4 regions of the Kribbella aluminosa genome follow, and region 3 is predicted to be linked to each of the others. Evidence: riboswitches for the same ligand, from Rfam matches in the RefSeq annotation. Region 3 holds a riboswitch; each other region holds the start of a gene.
What was found. Region 3 has a riboswitch for cobalamin ahead of JOF29_RS38935 (SCO2322 family protein). Riboswitches for the same ligand answer to the same signal wherever they lie in the genome.
Positions count from the first base shown of each region.

Region 1: another riboswitch for cobalamin. It lies ahead of JOF29_RS27100 (ABC transporter substrate-binding protein); the one in region 3 lies ahead of JOF29_RS38935 (SCO2322 family protein).
Region 2: another riboswitch for cobalamin. It lies ahead of JOF29_RS44215 (magnesium chelatase ATPase subunit I); the one in region 3 lies ahead of JOF29_RS38935 (SCO2322 family protein).
Region 4: another riboswitch for cobalamin. It lies ahead of JOF29_RS34090 (CbtB domain-containing protein); the one in region 3 lies ahead of JOF29_RS38935 (SCO2322 family protein).

Region 1 covers NZ_JAGINT010000002.1:1,192,784-1,197,422, forward strand. The annotation lists gene JOF29_RS27090 (MFS transporter) at 1-366, shown strand, start outside; gene JOF29_RS27095 (hypothetical protein) at 392-1,354, shown strand; cobalamin riboswitch at 1,409-1,594, shown strand; gene JOF29_RS27100 (ABC transporter substrate-binding protein) at 1,621-2,643, shown strand; gene JOF29_RS27105 (FecCD family ABC transporter permease) at 2,657-3,631, shown strand; gene JOF29_RS27110 (FecCD family ABC transporter permease) at 3,643-4,581, shown strand; gene pdxR (MocR-like pyridoxine biosynthesis transcription factor PdxR) at 4,574-4,639, opposite strand, start outside.
Region 2 covers NZ_JAGINT010000002.1:4,208,282-4,212,920, reverse strand. The annotation lists partial or broken gene JOF29_RS44215 (magnesium chelatase ATPase subunit I) at 342-1,316, opposite strand; cobalamin riboswitch at 1,381-1,504, opposite strand; gene surE (5'/3'-nucleotidase SurE) at 1,630-2,394, opposite strand; gene cobN (cobaltochelatase subunit CobN) at 2,407-4,639, opposite strand, start outside.
Region 3 covers NZ_JAGINT010000002.1:3,724,611-3,729,249, forward strand. The annotation lists gene JOF29_RS38925 (ABC transporter ATP-binding protein) at 1-1,064, opposite strand, end outside; gene JOF29_RS38930 (energy-coupling factor transporter transmembrane component T) at 1,061-2,146, opposite strand; gene JOF29_RS38935 (SCO2322 family protein) at 2,046-2,855, opposite strand; cobalamin riboswitch at 2,959-3,081, opposite strand; gene JOF29_RS38940 (hypothetical protein) at 3,081-3,290, opposite strand; gene JOF29_RS38945 (aldo/keto reductase family protein) at 3,287-4,297, opposite strand; gene JOF29_RS38950 (DUF3043 domain-containing protein) at 4,337-4,639, opposite strand, start outside.
Region 4 covers NZ_JAGINT010000002.1:2,668,878-2,673,516, reverse strand. The annotation lists gene JOF29_RS34105 (bleomycin resistance protein) at 1-445, shown strand, start outside; gene JOF29_RS45695 ((2Fe-2S)-binding protein) at 433-1,116, opposite strand; gene JOF29_RS34095 (CbtA family protein) at 1,113-1,958, opposite strand; gene JOF29_RS34090 (CbtB domain-containing protein) at 1,970-2,197, opposite strand; cobalamin riboswitch at 2,235-2,380, opposite strand; gene JOF29_RS34085 (methylenetetrahydrofolate reductase) at 2,404-3,333, opposite strand; gene JOF29_RS34080 (metal ABC transporter permease) at 3,330-4,175, opposite strand; gene JOF29_RS34075 (metal ABC transporter ATP-binding protein) at 4,172-4,639, opposite strand, start outside.

The sequences.
Region 1 (4,639 bases), 2.5 Mb from region 3:
GTCGGGATCGCCGGGCTGGCGCCGAACATCTGGTTCGCGATCGGGTTCTTCGCGCTGGCCGGCGCCTGCGACATGGTGTCGGTGCTGTTCCGGTCGGTGATCTGGAACCAGACCATCCCGGACGAGATGCGCGGCCGGCTGGCCGGGATCGAGATGCTCGGCTACTCGCTCGGCCCGCTCGGCGGTCAGGCCCGCTCCGGGCTGGTCGCGGACCTGACCGGCGTCCGGACCGCGATCGTCAGCGGCGGGATCCTGTGCGTCGCGGGCGTGGTCGCGACCTCGGTCTGGTTGCGCGAGTTCTGGCGGTACGACGCCCGCACCGACGAACACGCCGTCCGCGAAAGAGAGCTCCGCGCCGCCGGTTGAGGGCATGTCCTAGGCTCAGTTCATCATGCGTACCCTGATCGCCGCCGGGCTGGCCGTCGTACTGCTTGCGGGGTGTGGCGGTCACGGGCAGGAGACCGCGCCTAGCGTGCCGCCGCTGGTCTCGGTGAGCGGGTTCGACACCCCGTCGGCGACGCCCTCGGACACGCCGTCACCGACCGCGTCGGCGACGCCCGCCGACACGGTGTGCCTGCGGATCGACGAGACCCTGGTCCGGACCACGCTGGCCGTGCCGGTCGTGCGAATCCAGCGCGAGAACCCGCCGGCCGAGCTCGACATCCCGGCGTACGACGTCTGTCAGCTGAGCCTCGGCACCACAGCGAACGGACCGGTGCTGCGGATCGGGGTTTCGGTGCTGCAGGCAACGGCGGCGACGCTGGCGGCGGCCCGGAAGGTGTACGCCGCCCACGGGCGCGAGCCCGCCGTGACCGCGAACCTAGGCGAGGGCGGGTACGGGACGAGTACGTTCGTGGTGTTCCTGCTCGACGGCAGGCTGTACAAGATCTCCGGTCCCCGCGCCACGCTCGCGAAGTACGTCGTACTCGGCCAGGAGGTCGCCCGGCAGGCGCCCGGGCTGCCCGCGCCGGCGCTGGAGATCACCCGGCCGGAGTGCGATGCAGGATCGGCCGCGGCCGAGCAGGTGATGGGCGTGCCGGCGACGGCCCGCCGCGACGGTGAGACCCTCGTCGGCGACCCGGTGTGCGGCTGGGTGACAGGCACGAGCGTGCTGTACTCGACGGTCCGCCGGGAGCCGGACGCCAAGGCGCTGATGGCACCGCTCGGCAAGGCCGCGACCTCGCAGTCGATCCCGCTCGGCGACGAGGGGTACATCGACACCGCGACCGGCCGGACGACGATCCGGGTCGGCGACGACAAACTCGTCGACCTGGTCCCGCTGCCGGCCCGCGCGATCAACCCGGACCTGATGACCCAGTTCGCGCTCGCGCTGTCCTCGCTCTACACGCACTGAGACACGCGCTGAGACTCCCGCTGAGACGCCCGACCTGCGACCCGGTCGCGGGTGTTAGGGTGGCCGCGCCGTGGTGTTCGGGAAGCCGGTGTAGTACCGGCGCGGCCCTCGCCACTGTGATCGGGATGTTCGCCGGATGTTCCCCTCGGGGAGACCACTGGCCGCTTGCGGCTGGGAAGGTTCGACCGGCGATCGCGGTATCCCGTCAGCCAGGAGACCGGCCACGGCGCTGACCCGTCCACGAGGTGCTGGAGGAGCGGTCCGCCATGGCCGTAGTACGTGTGCTTGCTGTTGCCCTGTCGCTTTCGCTGCTGGCCGGTTGTGCACCGTCTGCCGCCGAGAGCCCGGGCGCGACCACTGTGAAGAACTGCGGGATCGACGTGTCCGTCGACGGCCCGCCGAAGCGGGTGTTCGCGGCGTATCAGCCGGCGATCGAGCTGGCCCACGCGCTGGGCATCTCGGACCGCCTGGTCGGTACGGCGTACCTCGACTCCCAGGTGCTGCCGGAGTACACCGCCGCGCAGTCGAAGGCGAAGTACTTCAAGAACCTGCCGAGCCGCGAGGAGCTGCTCAGCCTGAATCCGGACTTCGTGCTGTCCGGGTTCAACGACGTGTTCAGCGCGGCCGGGAGCGACGCCAGCTTCGGCAGCCGGAAGGGTCTCGCGGACCTCGGGGTGCAGACCTGGATCTTCAGCCCGCTGTGCCCGACCGCTGACGGCAAGGGCGACGAGGCGATCGACCCGGCGACGGTTTCGATGGACAACGTGTACGCCGACCTGCGCGACCTCGGCCGGTTGTTCGGCGTCGAGGACCGCGCCGCGCAGGTGATCGCCGACCAGAAGCGCCGGATCGCCGCGGTCTCCGACGCGGTGAAGGACGCGCCGCGGCCGACCGTGGCGATCATCCGCCCGGGGCTGGAGGGCGGCGGGATGACGGTGTCCGGCGGCCCGGACTTCGGCACCGTGCTGATCCGGCAGGCGGGCGGCGTGAACGCGTTCGCGGACCTGACCTCGAAGCGGAACGTGAAGATCAGCGTCGAGGAGTTCATCAAGCGGGACCCCGACTACGTGCTGATCAGCGGTTGCTGTGACGCCTCGCTGACACCCGCGGCCTCGCAGCCGGACGTGAACAAGATCCTCGCCAATCCGGCGTTCGCCAATCTGAAGGCGGTGCGTTCCAAGCACGTCGTCCCGTGGCTGTTCGCCAACCACTCGGCCGGCGTCCGCGGCGCCTACACGACGGAGAACCTCGGCCACATCCTGCACCCCGATCTAGGGCGTGTCTGGTGACACGCCCTGTCAAGTGAAGCGGGCCGCCGGCCTGGTCGCAGTACTGGCGGTCGTCGTCGTGTTGTCCCTGTGCGTCGGCGACCGCTGGATCGGGCCGGGGGAGGTGTACCGGGCGCTGACGGACTTCACCGGCAGCGACAGCGACCGCGTGGTCCGGTACCTGCGGTTGCCGCGGACCGTCGCGGGTCTGCTGGTCGGCGCCGCGCTCGGGCTGTCCGGAGCGGTCATGCAGGGCGTCACCCGGAATCCGCTGGCCGACCCCGGGATCCTCGGCGTGAGCGCCGGCGCCGCGGTGGCGGTCGTCGCGGCGATCGGGCTGTTCGGCATCCACAGCCTCAGCGGGTACGTCTGGTTCGCGATGGGCGGGGCGCTGGTGGCCACGGTGGCCGTCTACCTGGTCGGCGCGGTCGGCGGTACGACGCCGGTGAAGCTCGCGCTGGCCGGTGCGGCGATCTCCGCGCTGCTCGGCTCGGTCACGTCGGCGGCGACGCTGCTGGACCTGTCGACGCTGAACGAGTACCGCTTCTGGGTGGTGGGGTCGTTGTCGCTGGCCGACCACGGGATCGTCGCCCAGGCCGTGCCGTTCGTTGCTTTTGGCATCGTTCTTGCCCTGGTGCTGGGGCGGTCGCTGAACCAGCTCGCGCTGGGCGACGACCTGGCCCAGGCGCTCGGTACCCGGGTGCTGCTGATCCGCGTACTGGCCGGCCTCGCGGTCGTGGTGCTGGCCGGTACGGCGACCGCGATCGCGGGACCGATCGGCTTCCTCGGGCTCGCCGTACCGCAGGTCGCGCGGTTGGTCGTCGGCCCGGACCAGCGCCGGATCCTGCCGTGGTCGATGCTGCTCGCGCCCGTCGTACTGCTGCTCGCCGACATCGTCGGACGGGTGGTCGCGCGGCCGGCCGAGCTGCAGGTCGGGATCGTCACCGCGCTGATCGGCGCCCCGCTGTTCATCGCCCTGGTCCGGCGCCGGCGAACGGCCGCGCTGTGAGGACGGGCGTGGTGGCGTCGGTGCTGACCGTCGTCGTGGGGGCGTACGCCCTGACTCGCGGTGACTACACGCTGTCGATCGCCGAGGTGCTGCGGACCTTGTCCGGGCAGGGCACCTTGATCACGTACGACGTGGTGGTGAACAACCGGCTGCCCCGCGTACTGACCGGGATCGGGGTCGGCGCGGCGTTCGCGATGTCCGGCGCGATCTTCCAGCGGCTGGCCCGGAACCCGCTGGTCAGCCCGGACCTGATCGGCATCAACGCCGGAGCCGCGCTGGCCGCCGTACTGATCATCACCGTGATCGGCAGCGGGTGGATCCCGCTCGGCGCGCTCGCCGGGTCGCTGCTGTCGGCGGTGAGCGTGTACCTGCTCGCGTACCGGAACGGGGTCTCGGGGAATCGGCTGGTGCTGGTCGGCGTCGGGGTGACGGCGATCGTCGGGTCGTTGACGGCGTACCTGCTGACGCTCGCGGACATCTACACGGCGAAGAGCGCGTCGATGTGGCTCGCCGGGAGTCTCGCCGGGCGGTCATGGACGCACGTCGTACTGATCGGGGTCACGCTGGCCGTCGGGATTCCGGCGGCCGTCGTGGTCGAGCGGCAGCTGCGGTTGCTGGAGCTGGGCGACGACCTCGCGCGGGCGCTCGGCGGGCGGGTCGAGAGCGCCCGCGGGGTACTGATCGCCCTCGGTGTCGGGCTCGCGGCGTTGGCGACGGCGACCGCTGGGCCGATCGGGTTCGTTGCGCTGGTGGCGCCGCAGCTGGCCCGCCGGCTGGTTCCGCGACCTGGGCTGGTGGTTCCGGGGGCGATCGGGGCGTTGCTGGTGGTCGTGTCGGATCTGCTGGCGCGGACGGTGGTCGCACCGACCGTGCTGCCGGTGGGTGTGGTGACGGCCTTTCTCGGCGCGCCGTACCTGCTGTATCTGTTGACCCGCGCTCGTCCTATCTGACGCTCGCGATGGTGGCGATCGCGTCGGTGATCTCGGTCGGGGTGCGGGCGGCGTACCC
Region 2 (4,639 bases), 480 kb from region 3:
CACGCCCGACCCGGGCCCCGCTCCCCCACAACCCGCCCCACCTCGGTCAGCGCCCTCGACCGCCGCCCAGCCACTCCGGCCCCGGCAGTCTGCACACTCAACAACCGCGCCTTGTAGGGCTCGGAACTGCCCGCGACGTTACCGCTGGGCGCGGGACCTGGGACTGCGTCCTCCCCATCAGGGGACGATGGAGTGGAAGCGGCCGATTCATCCGTTTCGGGGCTCTCCGCCGGCGCGTCACCTCCTCCGGATCCGTCCGGGCCACCTGGGGTTGGGTCGTCGTCCGGGTCTTCCGGTGGGGTGCTGTTGTTGATGGCTTCTTCCAGCTGATCCTGGTCGAGGCCGGGAGCGTCGAACGGGTTCCGGCGGCGGCGGTGCGGGAGGGCCAGCTTGGCGGCGGCCCGGACGTCCTCGACCTCGACGACCGTACGCCCCGACCAGGCGGCGTGCGCCACCGCCGTACGAGCGGTGACCAGGTCCGCGCGCATCCCGTCCACGTCGAACGACGCGCAGATCTCCGCGATCTGTCGCAGTGCCGCGTCGGTCAGGATCACCTCGGTCAGCAGGTCGCGCGCCTTCACGATGCGTTCGGCCAGCTCCCGCTGCGGGCCGTCGTACCGCGCCACGAACGCGTCGGGATCCGCCTCGTACCCGAGCCGCGCCCGCATCACCTCGACCCGCACCGCAGGATCCCGGCTGGCGACCACGTCGACGGTCAGCCCGAACCGGTCCAGCAGCTGCGGCCGCAGCTCCCCCTCCTCCGGGTTCATCGTGCCGACCAGCACGAACCGCGCCGGATGCGTGACCGACACCCCGTCCCGCTCCACGGTCGCCCGGCCCATCGCGGCGGCGTCCAGCAGTACGTCGACCAGGTGGTCGTGCAGCAGGTTCACCTCGTCGACGTACAGCAACCCGCGATGCGCGGCCGCCAGCAGCCCCGGCTCGTACGCCGTGATGCCCTCCGCGAGCGCCTTCTCCAGGTGCAGCGACCCGAGCACCCGGTCCTCGGTCGCCCCGACCGGCAACTCCACCAACCGCGCCGCCCGCGGCTCCCCGTCCCCGGTGTGCGGCCCGTCCGGGCAGGTCGGGTCGGGACGGCCGGGGTCACAGGAGAAGCGGCAGCCAGGTACGACGTCCACCGGCGGCAGGATCTCGGTCAGCGCCCGGACCGCGGTCGATTTCGCCGTACCCTTCTCGCCGCGGATCAGCACCCCGCCGATCGCCGGCGAGATCGCGGCCAGGGCCAGGGCGAGCTGGAGCTCGTCCATCCCGACGACCGCGGTGAAAGGAAAGGAGTTCGCAACTGCAGCCCGCATCGGCGGCCCTTTCGTCGAGCGGGTGTCCACGCCCGCTACGGCTGGTACGCCGTACCGCGAGACCGCGACCCGGCGGACGGCCGCGGATGCCCTGGCTTCCGGGACCTTCTTCACGCAGGCCCTGGTCACAGTGGCGGGACCGCCCCGGACTCTCACCGGGTTCCACCACAACCGTCGGCCCGATCATGGCACACCCGTCCACCCCACAGCGCACCCCGCCCAGCTGTCGCCACGGATCCACACGCAGACACAACTCAACTGGAGGACGATTTCCCGCTGTCCCGGGGCGGGTTCTGCCTGCGTGGGGATCCGCCTAGGACGACCGCCCGGTCATCCGCTTCGCGAGGGCGGTGGCGGCGGCGTCGTCGGGGACCTCGCGGATGCCGACGATCGGGGTGACTGTGACGAATCCCTCGGCCAGCAGGGCCTCGTCGGTGCCGGGGACGGGCGGGGTGCCGGGGCGTTCGATCGCGACCATCGGCTCACCGGTCGGGGCCTTGGTGCCGACCAGCCGGGTGCGCTGCGGGACGGCGAGGGACGCGTGCCGGACACCGGCCAGCTGGTCCAGCGGGCGGTCGGGCACGTTGATCGTCAGGACCGTGCCGACGGGCTCCTCGGCGATCCAGCCGAGGGCCTCACCGGCGACCGTCGCCGCGGTCGGCCAGTGCGCCGGGTCGTCGGAGTCGATGCTGACGGCAACCGCCGACAGTCCCATCCCGGCCGCGGTCAGCGCCGCCGCGACGGTGCCGGAGTGGAAGATCGGTACGCCGATGTTCAGCCCGCGGTTGATCCCGGACAGCACCAGGTCCGGCGCCGGGCCGAACGCGCCGACGCAGGCCAGCGTGACCGCGAGCGCCGGCGTCCCCTCGATACCGGTGAACGTGACGCCGTGCTCCTCGTCGGACACCGTCCGGATCGGCCGCCCGACCATCCGGGCACGGGCCGAGCCGACCCCGCTCTCGTCGAGCAGCGGCGCGACCACGAGTACGTCGTACCCGAGCTCGGCGATCGCCGGCGCGAGAGCCCGGATCCCGGGTGCGAGGTAACCGTCGTCGTTGGTGATCAATACCCGTGCCATGCGTCGACCCAATCAGCCGCGGTCCTCGATGTCACCCTCCGTCTCAAGTACCGCGTTCCGCAGCGTCTCCAGCGCTTCGTCCGACGGTTCCGCCCACAGCCCCCGCTGCGCCGCCTCCAGCAGCCGTTCCGCGATGCCGTGCCGGGCCCACGGGTTCGACTTCCGGAAGAACTCCGCCATCTCCGGGTCCGCGACGTACTCGGTGGTCAGCGACTCGTACATCCAGTCGTCCACCACGCCCGCGGTCGCGTCGTACCCGAACAGGTAGTCCACGGTCGCCGCCATCTCGAACGCGCCCTTGTACCCGTGCCGGCGCATCGCCGCCATCCACCGCGGGTTCACCACCCGCGCGCGGAACACCCGCTTCGCCTCTTCCTCCAGCGTCCGCGTCCGCACCTGCGCGGGGACGGCCGAGTCGCCGACGTACGCCTTCGGGTTCGCGCCGGTCAGGTGCCGGACCATCGCGATCATGCCGCCGTGGTACTGGAAGTAGTCGTCGGAGTCCATGATGTCGTGCTCGCGGGTGTCGGCGTTCTTGGCCGCGACCTGGATCCGGGCGTACGCGCGCTCCATCGAGCCGCGGGCCTCGGCGCCGTCGAGGTCCTTGCCGTACGCGTACCCGCCCCAGACGGCGTACACCTCGGCGAGCTCCGCGTCGGTCCGCCAGTTCCGGGCGTCGACGAGCGGCAGCAGACCGGCGCCGTACGAGCCCGGCCTGGAGCCGAACACGCGAGCCGTCGCCTGCCGTACGTCGTTGCCCGCAGCAACATCTTCGGCGACGTGTGCCTTCAGGAAGTTGCCGTCCGCCGGCTCGTCCAGCGCCGCCACCGTCCGGACCGCTTCGTCGAGGAGTGCGACGACGTGCGGGAACGCGTCCCGGAAGAACCCGGAGATCCGGATCGTCACGTCGATCCGCGGCCGCCCGAGCTCTTCCAGGCTCACCACCTCGAAGCTGGTCACCCGCCGCGACGCCTCGTCCCACACCGGCCGGCAGCCGAGCAGCCACAACACCTCGGCGAGGTCGTCACCCTGCGTCCGCATGGCCGACGTACCCCAGATGGTCAGGCCGACGGACCGGGGGTACTCCCCCGTCTCCGCCTGGTGCCGGGCAAGCAACGAGTCAGCGAGCGCCACGCCCACGTCCCAGGCGTTCCGGCTGGGAATCGCCTTCGGGTCGACCGCGTAGAAGTTCCGCCCGGTAGGCAGCACATTCACCAGCCCGCGGGTAGGCGACCCCGACGGCCCAGCCTCCACGAACCGCCCGTCCAGCGCCCGCAACACGTTGGCCACCTCGTCCCCCGTCCGCGCCAACCGCGGCACAACCTCCTCAGCAGCAAACCGCAAGGACGCCACCACCCCGCCCAACCCACCCGCGCGAGACTCTCCCGTGTTTTCTTCCTCCCAGTCGCGGGCCAACACCTCGCTGACGACAACTGGAACCTTCGTCGCGTCCCAGCCGACCGTCTCCATCCCGACGACCAGCTTCCGCGCCAGCGCCTCCAGCAGGTCGACCCCGTCGGCCCCGCTCACAGCAGGCAGGTCGGCAAGAGCCGCGAGATCGGCAAGCTCAGCTGCCGCTCCCGGGTTGTCGAGCAAAGCAGCCTCATCGACTCCGAAGGCTTCCCCGAGCGCCGCCCGCAGCCCCGGAATGGAGTACGAACCGCCCCACAGCTGCCGTGCCCGCAGTATCGCGAGCACCAGGTTCACCCGCGCCTCGCCGGCCGGTGCACCGCCGAGGATGTGCAACCCGTCCCGGATCTGCACATCCTTGATCTCGCACAGGTACCCGTCCAGATGCAGGACGAACTCGTCGAACTCGTCGTCCGCCGGCTTGTCCGACGTGTGCAGGTCGTGGTGCAACTGCGCCGCCTGGATCAGCGTCCAGATCTGCGCCCGCAACGTCGGCACCTTCTCCGGGTCGAGCGCCGACACCGTCGCGTACTCGTCCAGCAGGTACTCCAGCTTCGCCATGTCGCCGTACGTCTCGGCCCGCGCCATCGGTGGCACCAGGTGATCGACGACCGTCGCATGCGCCCGCCGCTTCGCCTGTGTCCCCTCGCCGGGATCGTTGACGATGAACGGGTACACCATCGGCAGGTTCCCGAGCACCGCGTCCGGAGCACAGTCGGCGGCCATCCCGATCCCCTTGCCCGGCAGCCATTCCAGCGTCCCGTGCTTGCCGAGGTGTACGACGGCGTGTGCCCCGAAGCCGCCCTCCTCCGGCGAAGCCTCCAGCCACCGGTAC
Region 3 (4,639 bases):
GGCTTGGTACGTCGTGGGTCCGTCCCAGCGGCAACCGCCGTACCGGAGCGTGCAGGGACGATGCCGACGAGTGCATTGAGCAGCGTGGACTTGCCCGCGCCGTTGCGGCCCATGAGCGCGACGACCTCACCGGCCTTGATACTCAGCGACACCCCGCGCAAAGCGGTGACAGCCCCATAGCCAACGACGAGGTCCGTGCAGCGTGCCAGCTCGTTGCCCAGTGCCCCTGCGGGTCGTACCGGAGCAGCCGAGTCCAACTGCTTTCTCAAGGTCACAGCCGCCCGGCGGGCGTCCCGCACAGACAGGGGCAGTGGTGACCAGCCAGCCAGCCGTCCCAGCTCGACCACGGGCGGTGCGACCGGTGCGCTCACCATGCGCTCCGCGGGCAGACCGGTAGACACTGCAGCAGCCCCACCAGGTACTTCGATCACACGGTCGGCGTACTGGATCACCCGCTCCAGCCGGTGCTCGGCCATCACGACGGTGGCGCCCAGGTCGTGTACGAGCCGCTGGAGCGCAGCCAGCACCTCCTCGGCCGCCTGCGGGTCCAGCGCTGACGTGGGCTCGTCCAGCACCAGTACGGCGGGATGCGACGTGAGGGCGGCACCGATAGCTGTCCGTTGCCGCTGACCTCCCGACAACGACGTGAGTGCCCGGTCGCGTACGTCGGCCAGCCCCAGCAGGTCGAGTGTCTCCTCGACACGACGGCGCATCACGTCCGGCGCCACGCCCAGCGACTCCATGCTGTACGCCAGCTCGTCCTCGACCGTGTCGGTGACGAACCCGGCCATCGGGTCCTGCCCGACCATCCCGACCACGTCCGCAAGGTCCCGCGGCCGGTACTCGCGGGTGTCCCGCCCACCGACCAGCACCCGCCCGGCGAGCGTGCCGCCGGTGAAGTGCGGCACCAGCCCGTTGATTGCCCGCAGCAACGTGGACTTGCCGGACCCGGTGCGGCCGATCACCAGCGCCAGCTCACCCTCCGGCACCGTGAAGCTCACGTCCCGCAGGGCCGGCTGGCGCGCACCGTCGTACGTCACGGTCACCTGGTCGAACTCGATCATGCCGCGTCCTTCTTCAACGGTGGCGCAGTGAGGGCGGGCGCCAGTCCGATCAGTACGCCGACGGCTGGCAGCACCGGGACCGGTGGGACCACCAACGGCCCCGCCAGCAGCAGGCCGTCCACACCGCGGACCGCTGCGGTCACCATCGCTCCTGCAGCGACCGCACCGGCCGCCACGACCAGCCACTCGGGCAGGGCCCACGGGTCTGGCCGGTACCGCGTCCTGCTGACCCGTTGGCGCCCTACGGCCATGGCCGCGACCGCGAGGAGTACGCCGACCACGAGCGCGCCGGCTGCGAGTGGAAACGCCATGGAGTCGGTCAGCAACGCGTAGACACCGAGCAGGATCCCTAGCAGGCCCAGCAACACGCATAACGCTGTGAGCCGACGCTGACTACGAGGAGCCTGCGCCGTACGCCCGTACCCGCGGGAGTCCATCGCAGCCGCCAGCTCCACCGACCGGTCGAGGGCACCTTCCAGCACCGGCATGGCCGTCGTACGGAAGGAGGCACGCGTACGGCCGCGCAGTCGGCGTGCACTGCGGATACGGCGGCCGTCCGTCACGAGCTGCGGTGCGAAGGTCAGTGCCACGACACAGGCGACGCCCATCTCGTACAGGGCCCCCGGCAACGACTTCAGCAACCGCCGTGGACTGGCCAGGGCGTTGGCCGCTCCGACGCAGCACAGCATCACGGCCAGTTGCCCGCCGTCGTACAGAGCGGTTATCAGTGCCTCTGCCGTCACTTGACCGCCGAGCTTGACCCCGGCAGCCCAGCCAGGCAACGGGACCTGCGGCAGCGTGAACAGCACCGTGTTGCCCTGAGAGCGGGTCGACAGCAACGCCTGCAGGACCACACGGACCGCAATCACCAGCAGCCCCAGCTTGAGGAACGCAGTGAAGCTGTGCGCCCATGGTGCATCGCTGCGACGCGCAGCCACGACAAAACCGGTGACGGCGAGGATAAGAACCAGCAGAACCGGGTTACGCGTCCTGCTGGCCGCTACAGCCATGCACAGCGCCCACAACCACCAAGCCCCCGGGTGGAGTGCCCGGGGGAGCGTGAGGTGGTGGACGGCGCGCATCTACTTGGCTGCGGTACGCCGACGGTTGATGAACAGCCCGCCGCCGGCCAGGAGCACGACCACGACGATCGCGATGATGATGCCCGTCCACGGCGTACCGCTGTTGCTGCCGGAGGTCGACGCGGCAGGGGCAGGGGGCCGCCGAGCCCACGGCGGACTTGATCTCCAGCGTCACCGGGGTGTCGGTGGCCGGGACCTTGATGTTCTTCACCTGGTCCCCGCAGCCCTTCGCCGGGTACCCGCTGATACCGCAGGTGAGGCCCTTCTCGATCCGGTCGGGTCCGGCCGCGGCCAGGATCTGCGCGCCGGTCGAGGTCGTGGCGGTCACCACACAGGTCCCGGTGGCCAGGCCCGGGGTCTCACCGGAGACGGCGTCCTCCGGCGTACCAGGATCGACGACCAGGGCCACGCGCGTCTTGCCGGTCTCTGCCGGGGTCTTGCCGCAGACGGCGGCGAAGTCACCCGAGGCCCGCGGTACCCGCGGCTTGGCGCCGCCGAGGGCGAACCGCCAGCCCTCCACCGACCCGTCGGCCGGCACGACGGCGTCCGGCCCCTTCTGTGCGAAGGCCCACTGGCCGTTGCTCCACTGGTAGTAGCCCCAGAAGCGGTAGCCGTCCTCGGCCCTTGCTGAAGTTGCAACGGCCCCAGCAAGCAGGAGACCCGCCAGCAGGCTGAGGACCAGTCGTACGGTCCGGCGATGTGCAGTCATGATGAGTCCTCGGTCGGGCCGCAGCCCGGTGGAGGAGGTCCCGCCTGCACCGGCAGGGTAGGGCTCCACCCGCGGACCACGGCGGGTAGTTGAGCCTGACCGCCTGCGTCACAGTGTTCCGGCTCGCCACCGAGATCGGTGGCCTACGGTTGCGGGTCAGCGCCGGACTTCGACCGGCTTCCCTGTGACGCAGGCGTGTGGTTCGACCGAAACTCTACTCTGTGCTCATTCGGCGGACGACAAACTCATCGGCCCGTACACCTCGCGGCTGTCCTCCAGCAGGAACACCTGAGCGACGCCGCGGTCGGCCAGGTCCCGCCAGGTCTCGCCCAGCCAGCTCTCGGCGTCGCCCTGGGCCGAGAACTCCGCGCCGCCGACCTCACCCGGGTCGACCAGCGCACCGGTCGCGGTCTCGAACCGCCAGCTCCAGCTCACGAGTTCGGCCGCTTCTGCGGGGAGTTCTGCGCGGTCTTCGCCGGATCCTTCTCGACGATGTGGCCGAGCACCTCGTCGATCCGCTTCAGCAGACCCTCGTCCAGCGTCACGCCGGAGGCCTTGACGTTCTCGGTGACCTGCTCGGGCCGGGAGGCGCCGATGATCGCCGAGGCGACGTTCGGGTTCTGCAGTACCCAGGCGATCGCCAGCTGCGACAGCGACAGGCCGACCTCGGCCGCCAGCGGCTTCAGCTCCTGGACCCGGGTCAGTACGTCGTCGGTGAGGAACCGCTTGATGAAGTTCGACCCGTTCGCGTCGGTGGCCCGGGAGCCCTCGGGCGGCTGCTGACCGGGCAGGTACTTGCCGGTGAGCACCCCCTGCGCGATCGGCGAGAACACCACCTGGCTGATCCCGAGCTCCTCGGACGCCGGGACCACCTCGCCCTCGATGACCCGCCAGAGCATGCTGTACTGCGGCTGGTTCGAGACGAACGGGATCCGCAGCTCGCGGGCCAGCCGGTGGCCCTCCTGGAGCTGCTCCGCGGTCCACTCCGAGACACCGATGTACAGCGCCTTGCCCTGCCGGACGACGTCGGCGAACGCCTCCATCGTCTCCTCGAGCGGCGTCTCGGTGTCGTACCGGTGCGCCTGGTAGAGGTCGACGTAGTCGGTGCCGAGCCGCTTCAGCGAGCCGTTGACGGACTCGAGGATGTGCTTGCGGGACAGGCCGGTGTCGTTCGGCCCGCCCGGACCGGTCGGCCAGTACACCTTGGTGAAGATCTCCAGCGACTCGCGGCGCTCGCCGGCCAGCGCCTCGCCGAGCACCGACTCGGCCTTGGTGTTCGCGTAGGTGTCGGCGGTGTCGAACGTCGTGATGCCGGCCTCCAGGGCGGCCCGGACGCAGGCCTTGGCCTGCTCGTTCTCCACCTGGGAGCCGTGCGTCAGCCAGTTGCCGTACGAGATCTCGCTGACCTTGAGACCACTGTTGCCCAGATAGCGGAAGTCCATACCCCGACCCTACTTGCCCGGGGTCAGGAGGCCAGCATCTCAGTGCGGCCGTTCGCCGCGCTTCACCATCGGCTTCGGCAGCCGCCAGCGGCGCATCTGCATGGTCCGCCGGACCGCGTAGAAGCCGATGCCCTTGGTGGACTCCTTCGGGAACTTGATCCCGATCTGCTTCTTCACCCCCGCGGTGAGCAGGAGCCAGTCGCCGGCGATCAGCACGATCATGAACAGGAACAGCAGGTTCACCATCCCGGCCAGCCACGGGAACTGCGGCGAGAACACCACGCCGACCAGCGACACCACCAGCAGGATCGGCAGCGCGAACTCCATCACCGAGTACCGGGC
Region 4 (4,639 bases), 1.1 Mb from region 3:
GCGGAACTGGGTGACCGCGGCGCTGGAGCGGCCGTTGGGGCGGGGCGTCAATCTGCAGGTCGCCGTACCGTCGATCGCGCCGATCGTGGAGTCGCTGCGCCGGGCCGGACGGCCGTTGTTCATGGAGCCCGAGATCAAGTGGTACCGGACCGACCACGGTGACGTCGGTGTCGAGCAGTTCCTCGTCACCGATCCGGACGGGTACCTGATCCGCTTCCAGGCATCCGTCAGCCGGACGCTGGAGGTCGACGGCGAACGGTTCGAGGTGTCCACCCGCGAGGGTCACCCGGGCACGTTCGACTACACCTGGCTGACCGGGCCCAACCCCGGCTACGGCTTCACCGAGTCCGGATCCTCCGACCACACCAGAACCGACGCCGACCACCACCGCGCCATCGGCGACTTCCTCTCCGGCATCAACCCGGCAACCGGCTACCTCGACTGAGCGGCGAGGACGCAGTCGCCGCAGAGGGGGCCGTTGTGGTCGCGGGCCGCGCGGTAGATGAGGCAGCAGCTGCGGCGGCGGAACGGGTTGGTGGTGTGGGCGTCGCGGAGGGGTGGGGTGGCGAGGAGCTGGGCTGCGAGGGTACGGGCGGGGTCGGCGAGGGTCGGGTCGGCGTTCGCCATGGCGGTGGCTGCGCCGTTGACGGCTGAGGCCACGTTGCCGGTGAGGATGTGGTCCGAGAGCTGGAAGGCTTGCGCGATCGCGGGGATGGGGCCGTCGAAGAGTTCCCGGTACAGATCTCCACCAGCTGGAGGGATCGGCGGCAAGGAGAGCGGGAACGCTCCGCCGAGGATCGGCTGCCAGTGGAGCTGGTCGAGGGCGAGGATCGGGACGCGGCGCTCCAGTACGGCGGATGCCAGCGCCGGTGAGATCAGGCGGGCGACCAGGCCGAGGTGGGTTACCGATGCGGCCACGCGTACTTCGATCGCCTCGGTTTCCTGGCCGCTCACCGCGCCCAGGTAGGCCCGCGTCTGGGCGACGCGGTCCTCCAGGACCGACGGATCGTCCACGATCTCGGACATGCGGCGCCAGGGCGGCTCCGGCGACGGGTCGGTGTGTTGCGCGACTCCGAAGAACGGTCCCAGGCCGGCGATCCGGTCGAGGAGTGTCACACCGTACTCGCCACCGGGGTGGCCGTCCGCGGCCGGAGCAGGCGGTCGGCGAGTAGGCCGAACACCAGGCCGATCACGCCCCAGAGCAGGACCTGCGCGCCGACGGAGTACAACCGGAACGCGTACAGCCGGTCCGCGTCGAAGCCCGGGTACACGATCGTGCCCTTGTCGTCGGTCAGCGGCAGCGGGGTCTCCGTCGCGTGCCGGCCGTACTCCTGCACGTTGGCCGCGAGCTGCCCGAGCGACGGCAGGACGGCCATCAGGACACCGATCACCACGACGTACGCCGCAATCGCCAGCAGAGTCGCGTTCCAGTTGCCGAGGCGCGGCGTCAGGCGCTTGCCCAGGGCAACGGCACCGACCAGGAGGACCAGCGAGCAGAACACCATCAGCAGGTAGAGGTTGCCGCGGTCGTGGATGGTCTCCTCGTGGCCGATCGCCGGCGGGTTCGCCGGGTACTTCAGGAACGGTACGAAGTAGATCCCGAGGAAACCGCCGACCGCGACCAGCATCGCCAGCGTCCGCGGCCGGAGCTTGCCGACCCGGCCGAGGCAGATCGTGTACGCGACCGCGAACAGCGCGCCCATCGCGATCCCGAACAGGATCATGCCGAGGCCGATTCCGACGTTCGCCTGCAGCGTCCGGCTGAACAGGTCCGGCTCGGCCGCCTCGACCGGCAGTCCGGCCGCCTTGTCCAGGGTCTGCTGGGCGGCGGACCGGCCGCTCTCGTAGTCGATCGCGGCCTGGATCTGCGGCTCGGCGAAGATCCGCGCGAACACGAACGCGACCAGGCCACCGGCTCCGCCGGCCAGCAGGCCGCGGAGGATCAGTTGCCGTTCCATATCAGTGGCAGTCAGTGGCAGGGAAAGCCGAGGAAGTGCCGCGCGTCGTGCACGAACTCGTGGATGTGCATGTCCTTGCCGAAGATCGAGTACGCACCCTGGTCGACGCCGATGAAGTAGTACGCCAGGAGCGCCAGGACCGCGGTACCGACCAGCCAGAGCACGGCCTTCGACACCGGAAGAACGATCGTGGTCGACGTGGTCGTCGGTACAGTCGTCTGGGCAGACAGATTACTCACGTGAAGCCTCCTTCAGGGGATCCTGCGTCCCGCTACCAGTGGAGCGTCGCGACGGCGAAGTATCTGACTCGCCGGCACCCGAAGGCGACCGGCTCACAGTGGCGCGACCGTGCCGAATTCCCATCGGCTTCCTTGCGCCGTCACTGTCTGGGAGCGTACGGATCCCGCCCCGGCACGTCAACCGAACCGCTCAGCGACCGAACCGCTCAGCCGACGAACGTGCGGAGTTCCTTGACCAGGTTGATGCTTGCGTCGTTCTCGATCCGGCGGGTGGAGACGCTTTCGACGTTGAAGCCGAAGGGGAGGTCGCGGTCGCGGCAGTACGTCGAGAGGGTGCGGGCGATCGTGACGCAGTGGGCGTACGAGTCGGCGACCGGGTCGGTGGCGTGGACGAGTTCGTTGCGGAGCCAGCGGGGGACGCGGACGCCGAGCCAGGCGAGGAACTCCAGGGTCTTCACCGAGCCGCAGATCGAGAGCGTGAACACGATCGGGACCGGCTCGACGTTCCGTTCGCGGCAGAGGTACAGGTAGTCGGAGGCCAGGTCCATCGCGGCGCTGACGTCGTAGATGACCTGGGTGACGAAGAACGAGCATCCACTGTGCTGCTTCCGGAGCAGCCGGTGGTGCTCGTCCTGGCGGGACGAGTGCCGCTCGGGGATCGTCACACCGCCGAGCGGCAGCGCCGACCCGGACCGCTGCCACAGGTCGTACGCGGCGGGCAGCGTCGTTCGTACGTCGGCGGAGCTCGTCGGTGCGCCGACCATCACCGTGCCGAGCTGGTCCGAGGGACGCCGTACCCACGAGTCCAGCTCGGCCTCGCTGTACTTGCCGACCGAGCGGTACACGATCGTCGGCCGGTCCCACCAGGACAGGTGGTCGGCCAGGAAGTCCGCCGGGTCCATCGTCGGGCTGAACGGGAACGGCCGCTCGTCCGGCGTCCGCTGTGCCTCGTCGTCGATGTCGTAGAGGATCAGCGCATCGATGTCGAGCTGCTCGAGCCGGGTCCGCGTCACCGCGGTGAAGCGTTCGAGCGCGTCCGGGGCGATCGACTGCCGGGGCGGCGTCATCCCGTACAGCAGCAACTCCGTGCCGCGCCCGCTCCGGAGCAACGCCGACAGATCGGACCGATGATTCACCGAGCCAGCTTAGAGGGCGCCAGGCGGCACAAGACGTAGATGGTGAACGAGATCGTGGTGATGTACGGGCTGATCGGCACCGAACTGCCTGCGGACAGGAGGATTCCGCCCACGGACGCGGTGACGGCGAACGCGATGCTGAGCAGCGGGACGACGACCGGTGACGACGAGACCCGGAGGGCTGCGGCGGCCGGGGTGACGAGGAGCGAGAGGACGAGCAGCGCTCCGACGATCTGTACCGAGACCGCGACCGCGAGGCCGAGCAGGATCATGAAGACGATCGACAGTACGCCGACCGGGACACCGCGCGCGGCGGCGACGTCGGCGTCGGTGCTTGCGAAGAGCAACGGTCTCCAGACCAGGACCAGTCCGACGGCGACCACGACGGAGATCGCGATCAGCGACTTGATCTGCGGGTCGTCGATCGCCACGATCTGCCCGGTGAGCAGGCCGAACTTGTTCGCCGCGCGCCCGTGGTACAGGCCGAGGCACAGGATGCCGAGCCCGAGGCCAAACGGCATCAGCACCGCGGTGACCGAGTTGCGGTCCCGCGCACGAGCACCCAGTACGCCGATCAGCAGCGCCGCGACCAGCGATCCGACGAGCGCCCCGGTGACGACGCTGACGCCGAACAGCAGCCCGGCCGCCGCGCCGGCGAACGACAGCTCGCTGACGCCGTGCACCGCGAACGCCATGTCGCGCATCATCACGAACACCCCGATCAGCCCGCCGACGACGCCGAGCACGACGCACGCGATGATCGAGTTCCTCAGCAACGGCAGCAGTTCCCCGTACCCGGAGAAGTTGAAGATCTGCGACCAGATGCTGTCCAGGGCGATCATCGCGCACCGGCCTGTTCGGGATGGTGGTACGGGTCGTGGTCCGGCACGCCCGCGACCAGGATCCGCCCGTTGTGCCGGATGACCTCGACCGGTGCGTCGTACAGCTCACTCAGTACTTCGGTGGTCAGCACCTCGTCCGGCGTACCGATCCGGAACCGGTGGTTGGCGATGTAGAGCAGCCGGTCCACCTTGTCCAGGATCGGGTTGATGTCGTGGGTGACGAACAGTACGCCGAGGTCGAGCCGCCGGCGGGCGTCGTCGACGAGATCGCTGACCAGCCGTTGATGCGGCAGGTCCAGCGACAGCAACGGCTCGTCGCACAGCAGCAGCCGCGGCTCGGCCGCCAGCGCCTGCGCGATCCGCAGCCGTTGCTGCTCACCGCCCGACAACGACGACAACGGGGTGGACGCGTACGCCTCGGCCCCGACGGACGAGAGCAGCTGATTCACCCGCTGCCGACGTCG